4 regions of the Pseudarthrobacter sp. SL88 genome follow, and region 4 is predicted to be linked to each of the others. Evidence: riboswitches for the same ligand, from Rfam matches in the RefSeq annotation. Region 4 holds a riboswitch; each other region holds the start of a gene.

Region 1 (4,207 bases), 1.1 Mb from region 4:
ACGGCAGGGTCGGCGATCTGGATGATCCCTGAGGACCCGTTTCCGTTGCCGTTCCCGTTTTTGCCGTTCCCGTTTTTGCCGTTTCCGTTTTTACCGTTCCCGTTGTTGCCGTTGCCGTTCTCTTTCTGCGGCTTCGATCCTGAAATCACAATCGCATCGAACTCCTGGCCGATGTGGTTGACCAGCAGGGCAGCCTCCACCGTATCCAGGGCCATGCGCTCCATCCGGGATGCCAGCTGGTCCGAGCCCGCCATAATCTCTGGGAGGGACGGAAGCGCATCCCGCACCCAGCCGGGGACGGTACCTCCGTTGCTCAGCGCCTCGCAGGTCACCAGCACAAAGCGGTCCACCAGGCGTCGCAGCGGCGCAGTGGTGTGGGCATAGGCATCGCCGATGGCCGCCTGGATCGGGGCAGCCGGAACGTTGCCGTCAAAGGCGGTGTATCCGGCGCCGCGGAAGAGCATGCCGGCCGAGTGCATGATGGCCAGCTGTCGGGGGTCCGTCGGGTCAAGGGTCCGCAGGTATTCGCCGTATCCCACCTCGCCGTCCCAGGCTTTGCCCAGCGCCTCCGTCTGCAGCCGGAAGTGGCGCAGGGAGCGCTCGTCCGGTGGCGGCATGGTGCGCAGGATCCCCACCTTGGCGTCGAGCATGATCTTGGCGGCGGCCATCCCCGTCATCAGGGAAATCTGGGCGTTCCAGTCCTCCACGGGCAGCTGGGGTGCAGCAGCAATGCGGTAGCCGCCATCGGGCAGTTGGACGATCTCCTGGTCCGGCATGTTCAGGCTGGCACCGTTCCGGGCGCGTTCCAGGCGGACACGCTTGAGCCCCACTTCCTTCAGCAGGACAAGCAGGGGAGAGGCAGTACCGGCGTCCAGGTCAGCTTGTGCACCCTTGTAGCTGAGTTTCGCGCGGCTTCGAACACGGGCCCGGCGGACACCGACGGACGTGACCTCGGCATTGCCGTCGAGCCGGAAATCCCAGACGAAAGCCGAGCAGTCCTGTTCCGGCAGGAGGCTGCCGGCGCCCTCGCTGATGACTTCCGGGTGCAGCGGAATGCGCCCGTCCGGGGCGTAGAAGGTCTGGCCCCGGCGCCGGGTTTCGGCATCCAGGGGTCCGCCGGGCGCCACGAACGCGGGGACATCGGCGATGGCGTACAGGACGTGGTACCCGCCGTCGCCGTCCGTTTCGATGAAGAGGGCCTGGTCCAGGTCCGTGGACGACGCGGGATCGATGGTGACGAACTCCACCGCGGTCAGGTCGTACTCCGGCAGGCGCAGCGCGGCCACCGCGGCCTCGGCGTCCTTGACCGCGTCACCCGGGTATGGGCCCGGAAGTTCCAGCTCCGTCCGCAGCGCGGCCAAGGCCTCTTCCAGGGCATTGGTGCGCTCATGGACGTTGGGAGCCAGCCGATGATGTGACACGAAAATCAGCCTAACCCCAAGTCATCCGATTACGCAGGGAATCGGTCAGCTTCAGGACGCCGCGGCGTCCAGGGCGGAACGAAGCGAGGCAGCGGCGGCAGCAGGATCGGCAGCATCGGTGATGGCGCGGACCACCACGATCCTTGTGGCCCCGGCCGCGACCACCTGGTCCACGTTGGAGTGGTCGATGCCGCCGATGGCGAACCACGGCACATCACTGGGGGCCTTCGCGGCCGCATGCTTCACCAGGTCCAGGCCGACGGCGGCCCGGCCGGGTTTGGTGGGGGTGGCCCAGAGCGGGCCCACGCAGAAGTAGTCGAGGCCGGCAGGTCCTGCGGCGTCGGCCAGGGCGGCATCCACCTGTTCCGGCGTGTGGCTGGACAGGCCGATGGCGGCGTTGCCGTTGAGCAGCGTCCTCGCGGCTGCTACCGGAAGGTCCTTCTGGCCCACGTGGAAGACCGGGGCACCGGAAAGGACCGCAATGTCCGCCCGGTCGTTGACGGCCCACAGCCGCCCGTGCCGCTGGGCCGACTCCTTGAGGACCGCCAGCAGGTCCAGCTCCTCGGCCGCCTCGATGGACTTGTCCCGCAGCTGGATAATGTCCACGCCGCCTTCGAACGCCGCGTCCACGAACCCGGCGAAGTCGCCCCGGCCGCGGCGCGCATCCGTGCAGAGGTACAGGCGTGCGGCTTTCAGTGCGCCGTTACCGGCCGCAGTGGTGAAGGCATCGGTGCCGGGCGCCGCGGCGGGGGCAGGGGAGTGGGACACATTCATGGCTGCAAGCCTAGTTCCTCTACACTTGCCTCGTACTGCGGGAGCCCGTGGCAGCTGTCACAAAGCGCCGGGCTGAGAGGGCGTCAGAGCCGACCGCTTGACCTGATCCGGTTAATACCGGCGTAGGGAAGGAGACACCATGGGCATCCCCGAAAGCCCTCCGGACACCATCGCAAGCTCCTCCGTCGTTCCAACAATTTCTGCCGACGTAGCAGTGATCGGCGGAGGCGTCATTGGCCACGGCATAGCCTGGGAGGCCAGGCGCTCAGGCCGGTCAGTGGTGCTGATAGACGATGCACCGGGCTCCGGAGCCAGCTGGGCGGCGGCAGGCATGCTGGCCCCCGTCAGCGAGCTGCATTACCAGGAGGAAGAGCTCCTGGGCCTCATGCTGGATGCATCGGAGCGCTGGCCGCAGTTCGCCGCGGACCTTTCCCGCGTGTCAGGCCGCGGTTCCGGATACCTGGCGACGCCCACGCTCGCCGTTGGCGCCGACGCCGGCGACCGGCAGGCACTGATGGACCTGCGCGGCGTGCAGCAGGCCAACGGACTCGCCGTGGAACCCTTGACGGTCCGCGAGGCCCGGCGCCGGGAACCGCTGCTCAGCCCCGCCATCGCCTGCGCACTGGACACTCCTGCGGACCACCAGGTGGATCCCCGGCGACTCGTAGGGTGCTTCCGGGCCGCCCTGGCCAGCCACCTCCCGGCAAGCAGCGGCGTTGCCGGGACTGCGGTTGCCGGCGCGCTGGATGGATTCGCGGTGGCGGACAGGGCTGTGGCGCTTGAATGGGCAGATGGCGCCGTGGCCGGTGTCCGGCTTGCCGGAGGCGGACTGGTGCTCGCCGGCGAAACGGTGGTGGCCAACGGCATGGCGGCGGCATCCCTCGAGAACCTGCCGGCGGGACTCCGGTTACCGTTGCGTCCCGTGCACGGCGACATCCTGCGGCTGGCGGTCCCCCAGCACCTTCAGCCCTTGCTGACGTCCACAGTCCGCGGACTGGTGCGCGGTGTCCCCGTCTACCTGGTTCCACGCGAGGACGGAACCGTGGTCATAGGCGCCACCCAGCGGGAGGATGCTCCGGCGGGAGCCGGCACTGCGTCCGGAGCTGTGCCGCCGAGTACCGGGTCCAGCGCGGTGTCCGCTGGCGGCGTGTACCAGCTGCTTCGCGACGCCCAGGTGCTGGTGCCCGCGGTCGCAGAGTTGGAGTTGCTCGAATGCACCGCGCGGGCCCGCCCGGCCACCCCGGACAATGCCCCGCTACTGGGCAGGGTGCCCGCGGATGGGGGAGACGCCAGCGCAGCCCATATTCCCGGACTGATCGTGGCCACAGGATTCTTCCGCCACGGCGTTCTCCTCACGCCGGCCGCGGCCGCCATCTGCCGCGACCTGATGGAGGGAAAGGCAGACCCCCGGTGGCAGCCGTTCCGTCCGGACCGCTTTTCCGGCCGGATCCCGGCCCCCAGCTTCAACATCAAGGAGACAGCATGAACATCACCCTGAACGGGGCACCACGCACCGTGGCGGACGGGGCGTCCATCACGGCATTGGTGAGCGAAGTAACCGGACGCGCGCTTGCGGCCGACGGCCAGGCAACCGACGGGCAAAGGCTGGGCGTGGCCGTGGCGCACAATTCCGAAGTGGTGCCCCGCAGCCAATGGCACGGCACCGCGCTCGCGGACGGCGACGACGTCGAACTCGTCACCGCAGTACAGGGAGGCTGACACGATGACCGAATCGACCACCCTTACCCCAGCGGCACCCAGCAGGCCTGACTCCCTCGTTATTGACGGCGTCGCCCTGGAGTCGAGGCTCATCATGGGGACGGGGGGCGCGCCAAGCCTGGACGGCCTGGGCGCAGCTCTGGTGGCCTCCGGAACGTCCCTCACCACGGTGGCCATGCGGCGCTACTCACCCGCAGAATCGGGCTCCCTGTTCCAACTGCTGGTGGACCACGGGATCCGGGTCCTGCCCAACACAGCAGGCTGTTTTACTGCGCGGGACGCCGTCCTGACCG
Region 2 (4,207 bases), 1.5 Mb from region 4:
CAACAGGCTCCGCGCCCAGTGGGAAGGCATCGAAAGCCAGTCCTCCTCCACCAAGGTCCTGGCTCCGGAGCTGCTGTACGGCGAGCCCGACCTCACCATCAAGGTGGTCCGTGACGTCTTCAACGAGGACTTCTCCAAGCTGATCGTCTCCGGTGAGGAAGCCTGGGACACCATCGAGGCCTACGTCACCTATGTGGCTCCGGACCTGGTGGGACGCCTCGAAAAGTGGACCAAGGACCAGGACATCTTCGCTGCCTGGCGGATTGATGAACAGATCCACAAGGCCCTCGAACGCAAGGTCTTCCTGCCCTCCGGCGGCTCGCTGGTGATCGACCGGACCGAAGCCATGACAGTGGTGGACGTCAACACCGGCAAGTTCACCGGAAGCGGCGGCAACCTCGAAGAAACCGTCACGAAGAACAACCTCGAAGCGGCCGAGGAAGTGGTGCGCCAGCTGCGGCTGCGCGACATCGGCGGCATCATCGTGATCGACTTCATCGACATGGTCCTGGAATCGAACCGCGACCTCGTCCTGCGCCGCATGGTGGAATGCCTCGGCCGCGACCGGACGAAGCACCAGGTGGCGGAAGTCACCTCGCTGGGACTCGTCCAGATGACCCGCAAGCGCATGGGCACCGGGCTCCTGGAAGTCTTCGGCGAGCAGTGTGAAGCCTGCGCGGGCCGCGGCGTCGTCACCCATGACGACCCCGTGGAGCACCGCCGCGCCAACATCGTGGCAGCCGAGCAGCACGTCCACCGCTCTGACATCCGCTCCGATGCCCGCCCTAATGGGAACCGCAGCGAGGGCCAGCGCAATGAGGGACAGCGCCCCGACAGCAACCAGGAAGGTACCCGCGGCGAACGCAAGCGCCGCCGCGGACGTGGCGGCCAGCCGGCCGAGCCGGCACCCGCACCCGCGGCTGTGGCAGCCCACCCAGTCCAGCCGGATCCGCACGAGGCCGAACGCCACGCCAAGGCTGAAGCCACCAGGCTGGCCTTGGCCAACATTGCCGCAGCTGCCCACGCTGCGCACCTGCACGATGACGAGGTGGCGGCCCGTCAAACCCCTGCCCAGCAGGACGCGGGCACAACGGAGAGGCACGACGACGGGACGCCGGTACGCCCGGCAGCTGTCCTGACGTTCGGCGGCGAGAAAGTCGCGCTGCCGTTCGTTGAGCACGCAGACGAGCAGCAGCCCTCACCTGCGCTGTCGCTTGACCGGCTGGCCGAAGCGTTCGCCCACCTGGGCCAGCCGGCTTCGCCTGTTGGCAGCCAGTCGCGGGAGTCCGCCACGGTCCAGGCCGCGCCAGTCACCCCTGAACCGGCGGAGGCTGCGGCACCCCGGCAGCCCGTCGCAGCTGCGGCCCCCGCACTTGAGCTGAACGCCGCTGCCGCCCCCGACCTGTCCCGGCAGCGCCGTCCGCGGCGTAACCGCAGTGCAAGCAGGGCCCAGGGCGCAGCCAACGAGACCACCGTGGAACACCATGAGAACGTCCCGTCGGCCAGCGAAGGCCACTCCCATGCCGCCAAGGCGCCCGAGCCTGCCGCGCCGGCAGAACCGGCAGCCAAAGCCGATGCGCCCATCATCCTGGGCGTAGGGGTTCCTGCCTCCGAGCTCTGACCGGACCCAGGCACTGCAGATGCCCGGCCCCTCCACTCCTGTGGTGGGGCCGGGCATCTGCCGTTAACGGGGAGTGGACCTCAGCCGCACACTTCACAGGTGCAGTCACCTTTCGGTTGACTGCCGTCCAACGGCTAGGCTGGGGAACCGACACGGGGTGCCGCGCACCAGGCCCGGCTGAGATCCACACCCGTTGAACCTGTCCGGTTAGTACCGGCGAAGGGATGTCTCTTTTGTCTACGAACCTTGCCATGCCTGCAGCCACCCCGCTCCCGAATCCCTCCGCGACCGAACTGCCGGCTGCCGGACGCGATGTGCCCCGCGTCCTAGCCATCGCGGGCTCGGACCCCTCCGGCGGGGCCGGCATCCAGGCCGACCTCAAGAGCATCGCAGCGCACGGCGGCTACGGCATGGCCGCCATCACTGCCCTCACAGCCCAGAACACCCGCGGAGTGACCGCCGTCCATGTTCCTCCGGCATCCTTTTTGGCGCAGCAGCTCGCGGCCATCAGCGACGACATCCACGTGGACGCCGTCAAGATCGGCATGCTGGGCGATGCCGACGTGATCGCTGCCGTGCGCACCTGGCTGGAGAAGGTGCGCCCCGCCGTCGTGGTCCTGGACCCGGTCATGGTTGCCACCAGCGGGGACCGGCTGCTGCAGGAGAGCGCCGAAGCCGCGCTCCGGAACCTGGTGCCGCTGGCCCACCTGGTCACCCCCAACCTGGCCGAACTGGCCATGCTGCTGGGAGAAGACGTACCGGACACTTGGGAGGCGGCGCTGGATCAGGGCAGGCGGCTGGCTGGTGCCACCGGCGCCGCCGTGCTGGTCAAGGGCGGGCACCTGCAGGGCAGCAGCTGCCCGGACGCCCTGGTTGGGCCGCCGGGCATGCTGTCCGCGGACGTCGTCGAAGTCCCGGGGGAGCGGGTGACCACACGCAACAGCCATGGCACAGGCTGCTCCCTGTCCTCCGCCATGGCCACGGTCCAGGCCCAGGTAGGCAACTGGGAAGCATCTCTTCGGGAAGTGAAACCCTGGCTTGCTGGGGCGTTGGCCGCGTCCGCGGCGCTGGAGGTGGGAACCGGCAACGGTCCCGTCCACCATTTCCACCACATCCGCCAAGCCCTTCGGCCAGGCGACTTCACGGCGCAGCTGCGGAAAGATGCCAACGCACACCTTGAGTCGATCTACGCCTTGGACTTCATCCAGGGCCTGGCCTCGGGGACACTGCCGGAAAGCGAGTTCGCGTATTACCTTGCGCAGGATGCCATCTACCTGAACGGGTATTCGCGAGTCCTCGCCCGGTCCAGCGCGCTGGCCCCCACGGAGGCCGAGCAGCTGTTCTGGGCGGCGTCGGCCCAGCAATGCCTCGAAGTGGAGTCGGAACTGCACCGTTCCTGGCTCAGCACCCGCACCGTCCTCCCCGAACTCGGGCCTGTCACCAAGGCCTACGTGGACCACCTGACCGCCGCTTCGGCGTCGGGCAGCTATGCAGTCCTGGCAGCAGCTGTCCTGCCCTGTTTCTGGCTGTACGCGGACGCCGGGAAGACGCTCCATGCCAGGTTCCTCGCGGACGGGGAACCGGCAGGCCACCCCTACGCCGAGTGGCTCCGCACGTATGCCGACGAAGATTTCGCGGAGGCAACGCGGCGGGCCATCGCCGTGGTGGACGAAGCGGCGCGCAAGGCCTCCGCTGACGAACGGCACGCCATGGCCACCGCATTCCGGCAGTCCTGCCGGCTGGAAGTGGAGTTCTTCGACGCGCCGCGGCTCCACTCCTGAACCCGCCCGGGCCGTGCTGCCGGTATTATGGTCTGGCACGGCCCCGGTGGCGGACGATGTCTGTGGTTCCTATCACAGCCGACCCGCCGGAGCCAGCCTCATTTGCGGCCGGAGACGGAATTAGCGTATTCTGGATCTTCGGTGCTTACGCCAACACTTGGGTTATGACCCCGGGAACATGCCAACGTGGAAAACACAAGGCAGTCCTGCGGGATAACTCATGGAGACCTTCGGGGAATCCACGGCGTTGAGGCACAGCGGGAACCCAGCCAAACAGTGCAACGGGTGCCGCACGCAATTTTAGTTATAAACGTCGAGAGAAGTGAGTTCCCAAGTGGTGTACGCGATTGTCCGCGCAGGCGGCCGCCAAGAGAAGGTTTCCGTTGGAGACTTCGTTACCCTGAACCGCGTCGCCGGTGGGGCTGGCAGCACCATCGAGCTGCCCGCACTGCTCCTGGTTGATGGTGACAAGATCACCACTGCCGCTGCTGACCTGGCCAAGGTGACCGTTACGGCTGAAATCCTCCAGGACCTCCGTGGTCCTAAGATTGTCATCCAGAAGTTCAAGAACAAGACCGGTTACAAGAAGCGCCAGGGTCACCGTCAGGAACTGACCAAGGTCAAGATCACTGGCATCAAGTAACCACCGGTTACTGTTCAGGTTTTCAGCAGATTCCCCAGAATTTAAAGGCAGGCATTTCAGATGGCACATAAAAAGGGCGCGAGCTCCACTCGCAACGGTCGTGACTCCAACGCACAGTACCTCGGCGTCAAGCGCTTCGGCGGCCAGGTAGTTTCCGCCGGC
Region 3 (4,207 bases), 1.5 Mb from region 4:
GTCAGCGAGCGCGCCGACGTCGTCACCGGACGGCACCTCGATGAGGACCTCGCCGAGGCCAAGGGTGTCCTTCCGCGGACCGGCACCGCGGCTGTTCCAGACGTTCATGGCCATGTGGTGGTGGTAGCGGCCCGCGGAGACGAAGAGAGCCTGCCCGTGCCAGCCGGCGGTCTTTTCGAACCCGAGCGTTCCTACGTAGAAGTCCCGGGCGGACTGGACGTCGCCCACTTGGAGGTGGACGTGGCCTACTCCGGCGGTGGTCTGCCGCTGACCCTGGAGTGATTCTTCGGAGAGGTGCTGCTCCAGGTAGCGCTGGGGCGGCAGCGCCAGGCTGTCCATCACCACGTCGGTGCCGTTCCAGGACCAGTTGCTTCGCGGGCGGTCCCAGTAGAGCTCGATGCCGTTGCCTTCGGGATCACTGAAGTAGAAGGCCTCGCTGACCAGGTGGTCGGCGCTGCCCGTGAAGGAGCGGGGCTCGAACTGGGCTGCAGTGGCCACCGTGGCGGCGAGTGCCGCCTGGTCCTCGAACAGGAGGGCCGTGTGGAACAGGCCAGCTTCTCCCCTGCCGGGGATCGTCAGGCCGGGGGCCGGAGCCAGATGGACCAGGGGCTTGCCGAGGCGGCCGAGGTACAGGCCGCCGTCCTGCTCAGCAACCACCTCAAGCCCCAGTGCGCGCTGGTAGTAGTCGGTCATGACCTTCATGTTGCCGACCTTGAGCATCACGGTGCCCATGGCGAGGTCGGCAGGAAGAAGATCCTGGCTGGTGGCTTCTGCAGTCATTGAACGCTCCCTCTAATGGAGGCCGTCCGGATGAGACGGCCTGTCATAAGTTAAAATTACTTGAAGCTTCAATTTATTCCAAGTGCAGGGTGGATGTTTTCCTAGCGGACCACCTGGCCACCCAAAACCACGTGGGACGGGTGCGCCACGGTGTCCAGCGTCCTCCGGGGATCGTCCCGGAACAGCACGACGTCGGCACGCGCCCCTTCTGCCAGCCCGTCGGCGCCCAGCCAGGCTCGGGCGGCCCAGCTGGCCGCGTTGAGCGCCTGGGCTGCGGGCAGCCCGGCCGCGTGCAGGGCAAGGATTTCGTCAGCGATCCTGCCGTGGCGGATCACGCTGCCGGCATCCGTTCCGGCGAAGATCTGCACGCCGGCTTCCCATGCCTCGCCCACCCGCTCCAGCCGGCGTTCCCAGAGAGCCAGCATGTGGGCGGCGTACACCGGAAACTTGGGCTTGGCCTGGGCAGCAATATCCGGGAACGTGGCGATGTTGACCAGCGTCGGAACGATGGGTACGCCCTGCTCCACAAACCGCGGCAGGTGCCTGGGCAGCAGGCCGGTGGCGTGTTCTATGCAGTCGATCCCGGCGTCGAGCATTTGGTCCAGGGTGTCTTCGGCGAAGCAGTGGGCGGTGACGCGGGCACCTTCATCGTGTGCGGCACTGATCGCATCGCGGACGACGCCGGCGGGAAAGGAGGGTGCGAGGTCGCCGGCGCTGCGCTCGATCCAGTCCCCGACGAGCTTGACCCAGCCGTCGCCGTCGCGGGCTTGCTTACGCACGGCCTCCACAAGCCCTTCAGGCTCGACCTCGTGGGCGAAGCCCCGGAGGTAACGGCGGGTACGGGCGACGCGCCTGCCGGCCCGAATCAGCAGCGGAAAGTCTCGGCCGCCCTGCATCCAGCGGGTATCGGCGGGCGACCCCGCGTCCCGGATCAGCAGCGTGCCTGAGTCCAGGTCGGCGCGGGCCTGGGCCTCGGCCTCACCGGCGTCCACCGGCCCGGCAGGGCCCAGGCCGATGTGGCAATGGGCGTCGACGAAGCCGGGCAGCACCCAGCCATCAAGTACAACGTCCGGGCTGGCCTCCGGACGGGTAAATGTCAGGCACCCGTCCACGGACCAGAGACCGTTCCGTTCGCTGTCCGGTCCCGTGAGGACGGTGCCGCTGAAACCGATGATGTATGGCATGGATGCCTCCTCTTCCTGCCCGGTCAGGCTAGCACCGGCAAATATGACAGGGCCGTTAGCGCTTGTCACCGCCGGGGTTGTGGTAGCTTCGTTCCTGACCACACGGGTGCCCCTGCAGGGGCTGAGATCGGGCTGACGCGGCCTGCGACCGTCGAACCTGTCCGGGTAATGCCGGCGAAGGAAGTGAGTATTCCTTGAATACACCCAAAACAGTGCTGCCCCCTGCCCAAAACCACCCGGCCGTCACGCCGGCCGGAGCGAGCCCTGAAGCACCGGTCACCCAATCGCTGAAGTCCCACTCGCTGGCCTACATCGATGATCCGGAGCACGGCATCCGTGTCCCCGTCACGGAAATCGCGCTCGAACCGTCGCCAAACGGGCAGCCTAATCCCCCCTTCCGCACCTACCGGACAGCGGGGCCGGGAAGCGACCCCGTGCGCGGCCTCAGCCCCTTCCGGTCGGAATGGATTGAGGCGCGGTTTGACACGGAAGCGTACAGCGGAAGGGAACGGAACCTGCTCGACGACGGCCGCTCGGCCGTGCGCCGCGGTGCCGCCTCCGCGGAATGGAGGGGCGGGCGCCCGGTGCCCCGCCGCGCCGTCGACGGCCGGACGGTCACCCAGATGCACTATGCCCGGAAGGGCGTGGTGACGCCGGAAATGCGGTTCGTGGCGCTGCGGGAAAACTGTGATCCGGAACTGGTCCGGAGTGAGATTGCCGCCGGACGGGCCATCATCCCCAACAACATCAACCATCCAGAGTCCGAACCGATGATCATCGGGAAAGCCTTCCTGGTGAAGATCAACGCCAACATCGGCAACTCCGCCGTCACCAGTTCCATCAGGGAGGAGGTGGACAAGCTGCAGTGGGCCACGCGGTGGGGTGCCGATACGGTGATGGACCTTTCCACGGGCGACGACATCCACACGACCAGGGAATGGATCATCCGCAACTCCCCCGTGCCGATCGGCACCGTGCCCATCTACCAGGCCCTGGAAAAGGTCAACGGCGAGGCGAACGCGCTCACGTGGGAAATCTTCCGCGACACCGTCATCGAACAGTGTGAGCAGGGCGTGGACTACATGACAGTCCACGCCGGCGTGCTGCTCCGCTACGTGCCTCTGACCGCCAACAGGGTCACCGGAATCGTGTCCCGGGGCGGGTCGATCATGGCGGGATGGTGCCTGGCGCACCACCAGGAGAATTTCCTGTACACGCATTTCGATGAGCTGTGTGAGATCTTTGCCCGGTACGACGTCGCGTTCTCGCTGGGTGACGGCCTGCGCCCCGGCGCCACCGCTGATGCGAACGACGCTGCGCAGTTCGCGGAACTGGACACCTTGGCTGAGCTGACGGAGCGCGCCTGGAAACATGACGTGCAGGTCATGGTGGAGGGGCCGGGCCATGTCCCGTTCCATCTGGTGCGGGAGAACGTAGAGCGCCAGCAGGAACTGTGCAAGGGCGCGCCGTTCTATACGCTGGGGCCGCTGGTCACCGATGTGGCCCCCGGCTACGATCACATCACCTCAGCCATCGGCGCCACCGAGATCGCCCGCTACGGCACCGCCATGCTCTGCTACGTCACGCCCAAGGAGCATCTGGGACTGCCGGACAGGGACGACGTGAAGACCGGGGTCATCACCTACAAGATCGCCGCGCACGCCGCTGACCTGGCCAAGGGCCTCCCCGGGGCGCACGAACGGGACGACGCGTTGTCAAAGGCCAGGTTCGAGTTCCGCTGGCGGGACCAGTTTGCGCTCTCGCTTGACCCCGAGACGGCCGAATCGTTCCATGATGAAACCCTGCCGGCCGAGCCCGCCAAGACGGCACACTTCTGCTCCATGTGTGGGCCGAAGTTCTGCTCTATGCGGATCAGCCAGGACATCCGCAACGAGTACGGGTCAGCGGAAGCCCAAGCCGCGATAGCTGAAGCGGCATCGGGGATGCGGGAGAAGAGCCAGGAGTTCCTGGAATCCGGCGGCAAGGTGTACCTTCCCGAGCTGAAAGTCCCGGCCGGCAGCTGACACTGCCGCCGGCGTTGACCGGCAGTTGCCTGTGGCCGGCCCGGGCTAGGACGCCCGGGCCGGTTCACTCCGGCTGACTTCGGCGAGGAACTGCCGGATGGCCCGGTTGCCGTCGGCTGAATCGTGGGGCCGGTGCCCGCCCGCCGCGACGCGGTGCAGGGCGCCGGTCTCCCGCAGATACCCGGCAATTTCTTCGTACAATGGTTCCCATCCGCCGGT
Region 4 (4,207 bases):
GAGAGCACCGCCCGGCGTTCGATCTCGCCGGCCCGCGGATCGGCTGTTCCGGAGAGGTCGACGGCGCCGCCTGACTTCCAGAATTCCGGCCACGCCGTGCGGGACGCGGCAATGGCGGCACTCCCCGGTGCCGATGCCAGTTCCGGGGCCGGGCCCGATGCCGGCGCCGAAAGCCCGCCGATGCCGCCGCTGCCGCGGGGAAGACAGTCACCCCGCCCCGCGCTGATGAAGTGCACGCTGAAATCGAGGCTGTCCTGCCCCGCCGCGGCCCGGATGAGCACTTCGTGCGGGCCGGCCTGTTCGAGTTCCAGCCCCGCGCCGCTGACGGCCACCTGGTATCCGGAACTGTCCAGGCGGCGCGAAATCAGCCAGCGCCGGTTGGGGCCGCCGGCGTGCCGTTCCTCAACGGTGGTGGTGTGTGCGGCGGGGCTGTTCCAGTCGGCTGCGTTATGCCAGGCTTCGGAACCGTAGGGGAAGGCCAGGGATACGGCGAGGCCGTCCGCGAGGGCGGGAGAGAGGATGCGGAAGCCCAGCTCGTCCCTGTCCGGGCGGCAGGCCGTGGTGACATTGACCGGACTGCCGTGCAGGGTGAAGATGCTGGTGGCTGTGCCCGTCCAGAGGTCCAGGACCTGGTGCGCGCCGGTGATGTCGTTCCCGGTGAGCGCAGGGGCGTCCCTGCCCGGGAGCGCCAAGCCGATCCGGCCCAGGTCCAGCCGGTGGGGGTTGGCGCGGAGCCAGGTTTCCGCCCGCGATGACTGGGTTTCGCGGCCATCCACGATGGCGCCCACCATGTCCACGTAGGGGACCGGGCCGCGCGGTGAATCGTAGGGGACTGTGGAACCGGCAAGGGTGTACTCCTGTTCCGGCGGGATGGCGTGCCAGCCCCACTGTGCCTGCGTGCCCAGCAGGGTGCCGGGCGGCAGGTCGTCGCGGGCAGCTACCGGGTATTCCCCGGGAAGGGTCTGCATGCCGGTCAGGTCCATGGTGAAGCAGAACTCACCGTTGCCCACCGAGGCGGGGCTCCGCGGATCGAGGCTGTCCTGTTCCACGTTGTGGCGCCGTACCAGCGCTTCGCGGTTGATCACGGTCTGCTGGCTGTGCACGTTGCACGCACTCCTTGGCTCATGCCTGGGCCAGGTCCGGCAGCAGGCAGCTCAGAAAACGCTTTCCCGCCCAATCCTTGTAAGAACGCCGGGCAGTGTCAACCAGCCTGCCCGAGCACCCCGCGCATCGCTTCCACCACAAGGTCGTGGTCCGCTACCTGGGGGAGTCCGGACACGGTCACCGTGGCAACCGCGCCTACGCCCGCGACGTAGACCGGGAATGCACCGCCGTGGGCGGCGTAGCGGGACTGGTCGAACCACGTATTGTCCTCGATCCGGCCGCCACGGGCCCTGCCGCGCAGGCCCACCAGCAAGGACGGCACCTCGTAGCGGGCGGCCGTACGCTGCTTCGCGCGGACCCAGTGTTCGTTGTCCGGGGTGGCTCCGGGGAGCGCAACGTGGAAGAGGACCTGCTCGCCCTTGGTGATGTCGATGGCGATGGGAAGATTCCGCTCCTTGCCGAGTTCCACCAGGAGCAGGCCAAGGTTAAGGGCGTCATCGGGCGAAAAGCCGGGGAACTGCAATTCCCGGATCTCCGCCTCAATCCGGCTGATCAGGGCCTGGAGCGAGCCCTCCGGCTGGGCGTCGGTGGAGTCGGGATCGTAGGCAGTCACATCTGGCGGGTTGGCAGTCATGGCCCACAATCTACCGCCCTCCAGGTGTAAACTTGAGCACGCCCGGAAGGGCGCGAAAAATTCAAACGCAACACATCCACAGCATCATCAACAACACATTAACGACAGGGGAGCGCCGCCGTCGGCCCCGGCATCAGCCGGGAAACGCAGGCGGGCGCTGAGAGTGCGGACAGCCGCAGACCCTCGAACCTGATCCGGTTAGTACCGGCGCAAGGGAGTCGAGTTCTCGAAGTGCGCGGAGAATGGCGGCAGCAGCCGGCACCCGCGTCCACTTTCCCCTCCTGTTTTCCAGGAGGATCACATGACTACTTCAGCAATCAAAAAGCCCGCCAGCAGGTCCTGGCGCGTCGTGGACATTGTGGTGGCGGCCCTGATCGCCATCGCCGGCGGCGTCATCTTCTGGGCCTGGTCCCAGGGAACCGCCACGATTTCCGCGCCGATGAACGCGGCCTACCCGCCCCTCACCGGCCTGTTGGCCGGCGGCTGGATGATCCCGGCGGTCCTGGGCATGCTCATCATCCGCAAGCCCGGAGCTGCCCTGTTCTGCGAGACGGTCGCCGCCACCGGCGAGTTGCTCATGGGCTCCCAGTACGGCGCCTCCGTGCTGTTCTCCGGGTTCGTCCAGGGCCTGGGTGCCGAGATCATCTTCGCCATCTTCGTCTACCGGAAATTCAACCTCCCGGTCTCCCTCCTGGCCGGTGCCGCGGCTGGCCTCTTCTGCGGCCTGAACGATTCCTTCGCGCCGTGGGGCTGGAACATCGCCTACCCGGGCGGTGACAAGCTCGCGTACATCGCCTTCACGGTTATTTCCGGGGCCATCATCGCCGGCGCGCTCGCCTGGATCGCCACCCGCGGCCTTGCCCGGACCGGCGTGCTGAGCTCCTTTGCATCCCGGAAGGCCGCTACGGAGCCCGTTTTCTCCTGATGCCGGCACCTTCCCACGCCGCCGCGCCCCGAACGGTGCGGCCAGCGACGGTCACCGCCCGCGGCTGGGGCTGGCGGCACGCGGGCCGCACCACACCGGCCGTCCACGCCCTCGACCTCGACATCAGCCCGGGTGAGCGCGTACTCCTGCTTGGCCCGTCCGGGGCAGGAAAATCGACGCTCCTCCATGCGCTCGCCGGGGTGCTGGGCGATGAGGACGACGACGGCGAGGCAGGTGAGTCCGACGAGACCGGTTCGTTGCTGGTCGACGGCGGCCCGCCCCGCGGCCAGCGGGGCCGCGCGGGCCTCATGCAGCAGGACCCCGAGACCCAGGTGGTCCTTTCCCGGGTAGGCGACGACGTCGCCTTCGGCGCCGAAAACCTTGCCGTGCCCCGCGACGCCATCTGGCCGCGCGTGCATGAGGCGCTGGCCGACGTCGGCCTGTCCCACCTGCCGCTGGACCACCCGACGTCGGCTCTGTCCGGCGGGCAGAAACAGCGCCTGGCGCTTGCCGGCATCCTCGCGATGCGCCCCGGGCTGATCCTGCTGGATGAACCCACCGCCAACCTGGACCCGGCCGGCGTGCTCGAAGTCCGGGACGCCGTGGCCCGCTGCCTGGACAAGACCGGCGCCACGCTGGTGGTGGTGGAGCACCGGGTGTCCGTGTGGAAGGACCTCGTGGACAGGATCGTTGTGCTGCAGCCCGGTAGTGGCGCCAACCCCGCGGTGCTCCTTGACGGCCCGCCGGACCGTGTGCTGGCCGAAGCGCGGACCATGCTGATGGCCGCCGGCGTGTGGGTTCCCGGGTATGTTCCGTCCACCCGCGGGCGGGCGGCGGAACAGGCACCCGGGGCCGGAGGACTCCTCCTGGCCGCCGAAAACCTGGGCGTCTCCCGGCAACGCCCGCGCCGAATGGGCCTTCGGAAAGTCCCGCCGGTGCCGGTGCAGGAAGGCATTATTGCCCAGGTCCGCGCCGGGCAGGCGCTCGCTGTCACCGGACCCAACGGCGCAGGGAAATCAACCTTCGCGCTGACCCTTGCCGGACTCCTCGAACCGGTCAACGGGACGGTATCCGCGACGACGGACCTCAGCCGCGGCGCCGGAATCACTCCGTACCAGTGGAAAGCGGAACAGCTGATTGAGCGGATCGGCACGGTCTTCCAGGAACCGGAGCACCAGTTCGTCACCGGCAAGGTCCTGGACGAACTGCTCTTCGGTCCCAGGCACCTGGGGCACGGTGAAGACAGGGTTGATGAGCTGCTGGAACGGCTGCGGCTCACCCACCTGGTGGACGCCAACCCCTACACCCTGTCCGGCGGCGAGAAGCGGCGGCTTTCCGTGGCCACGGTCCTTGCGGCAAGCCCGCAGGTACTGGTCCTGGACGAGCCCACGTTCGGCCAGGATGCCAATACCTGGGCCGAGCTGGCATCGTTCCTCTCTGAACTCCTGGACGCCGGAACGGCAGTGGTGTCCGTGACCCATGACGCCGAGTTCACCGCGGCCCTCGGCGGCACGGAACTCAAACTTGCAGCGGCGGAAGCGGTG

Evidence for each region. A riboswitch is a leader RNA that binds a small molecule or an ion and turns the genes downstream of it on or off. The one in region 4 is predicted to bind thiamine pyrophosphate.
Region 1: it holds a riboswitch for thiamine pyrophosphate, as region 4 does, so the genes downstream of both, thiO (glycine oxidase ThiO) here and OVA06_RS00310 (ECF transporter S component) in region 4, are expected to answer to the same signal.
Region 2: it holds a riboswitch for thiamine pyrophosphate, as region 4 does, so the genes downstream of both, thiD (bifunctional hydroxymethylpyrimidine kinase/phosphomethylpyrimidine kinase) here and OVA06_RS00310 (ECF transporter S component) in region 4, are expected to answer to the same signal.
Region 3: it holds a riboswitch for thiamine pyrophosphate, as region 4 does, so the genes downstream of both, thiC (phosphomethylpyrimidine synthase ThiC) here and OVA06_RS00310 (ECF transporter S component) in region 4, are expected to answer to the same signal.

The regions. Positions count from the first base shown of each region.
Region 1 is NZ_JAPPRD010000001.1:1,214,263-1,218,469, forward strand. Features, by position in the region: gene OVA06_RS05625 (RNB domain-containing ribonuclease) at 1-1,421, opposite strand, end outside; gene thiE (thiamine phosphate synthase) at 1,473-2,195, opposite strand; TPP riboswitch at 2,223-2,341, shown strand; gene thiO (glycine oxidase ThiO) at 2,335-3,681, shown strand; gene thiS (sulfur carrier protein ThiS) at 3,678-3,914, shown strand; gene OVA06_RS05645 (thiazole synthase) at 3,919-4,207, shown strand, end outside.
Region 2 is NZ_JAPPRD010000001.1:1,619,721-1,623,927, forward strand. Features, by position in the region: gene OVA06_RS07460 (Rne/Rng family ribonuclease) at 1-1,621, shown strand, start outside; TPP riboswitch at 1,765-1,863, shown strand; gene thiD (bifunctional hydroxymethylpyrimidine kinase/phosphomethylpyrimidine kinase) at 1,873-3,402, shown strand; gene rplU (50S ribosomal protein L21) at 3,737-4,045, shown strand; gene rpmA (50S ribosomal protein L27) at 4,106-4,207, shown strand, end outside.
Region 3 is NZ_JAPPRD010000001.1:1,535,280-1,539,486, reverse strand. Features, by position in the region: gene OVA06_RS07050 (VOC family protein) at 1-780, opposite strand, end outside; gene OVA06_RS07045 (amidohydrolase family protein) at 882-1,964, opposite strand; TPP riboswitch at 2,057-2,164, shown strand; gene thiC (phosphomethylpyrimidine synthase ThiC) at 2,159-3,988, shown strand; gene OVA06_RS07035 (alpha/beta fold hydrolase) at 4,034-4,207, opposite strand, start outside.
Region 4 is NZ_JAPPRD010000001.1:74,813-79,019, forward strand. Features, by position in the region: gene OVA06_RS00300 (hypothetical protein) at 1-1,103, opposite strand, end outside; gene OVA06_RS00305 (heme-degrading domain-containing protein) at 1,202-1,738, opposite strand; TPP riboswitch at 1,835-1,972, shown strand; gene OVA06_RS00310 (ECF transporter S component) at 2,040-2,663, shown strand; gene OVA06_RS00315 (ABC transporter ATP-binding protein) at 2,663-4,207, shown strand, end outside.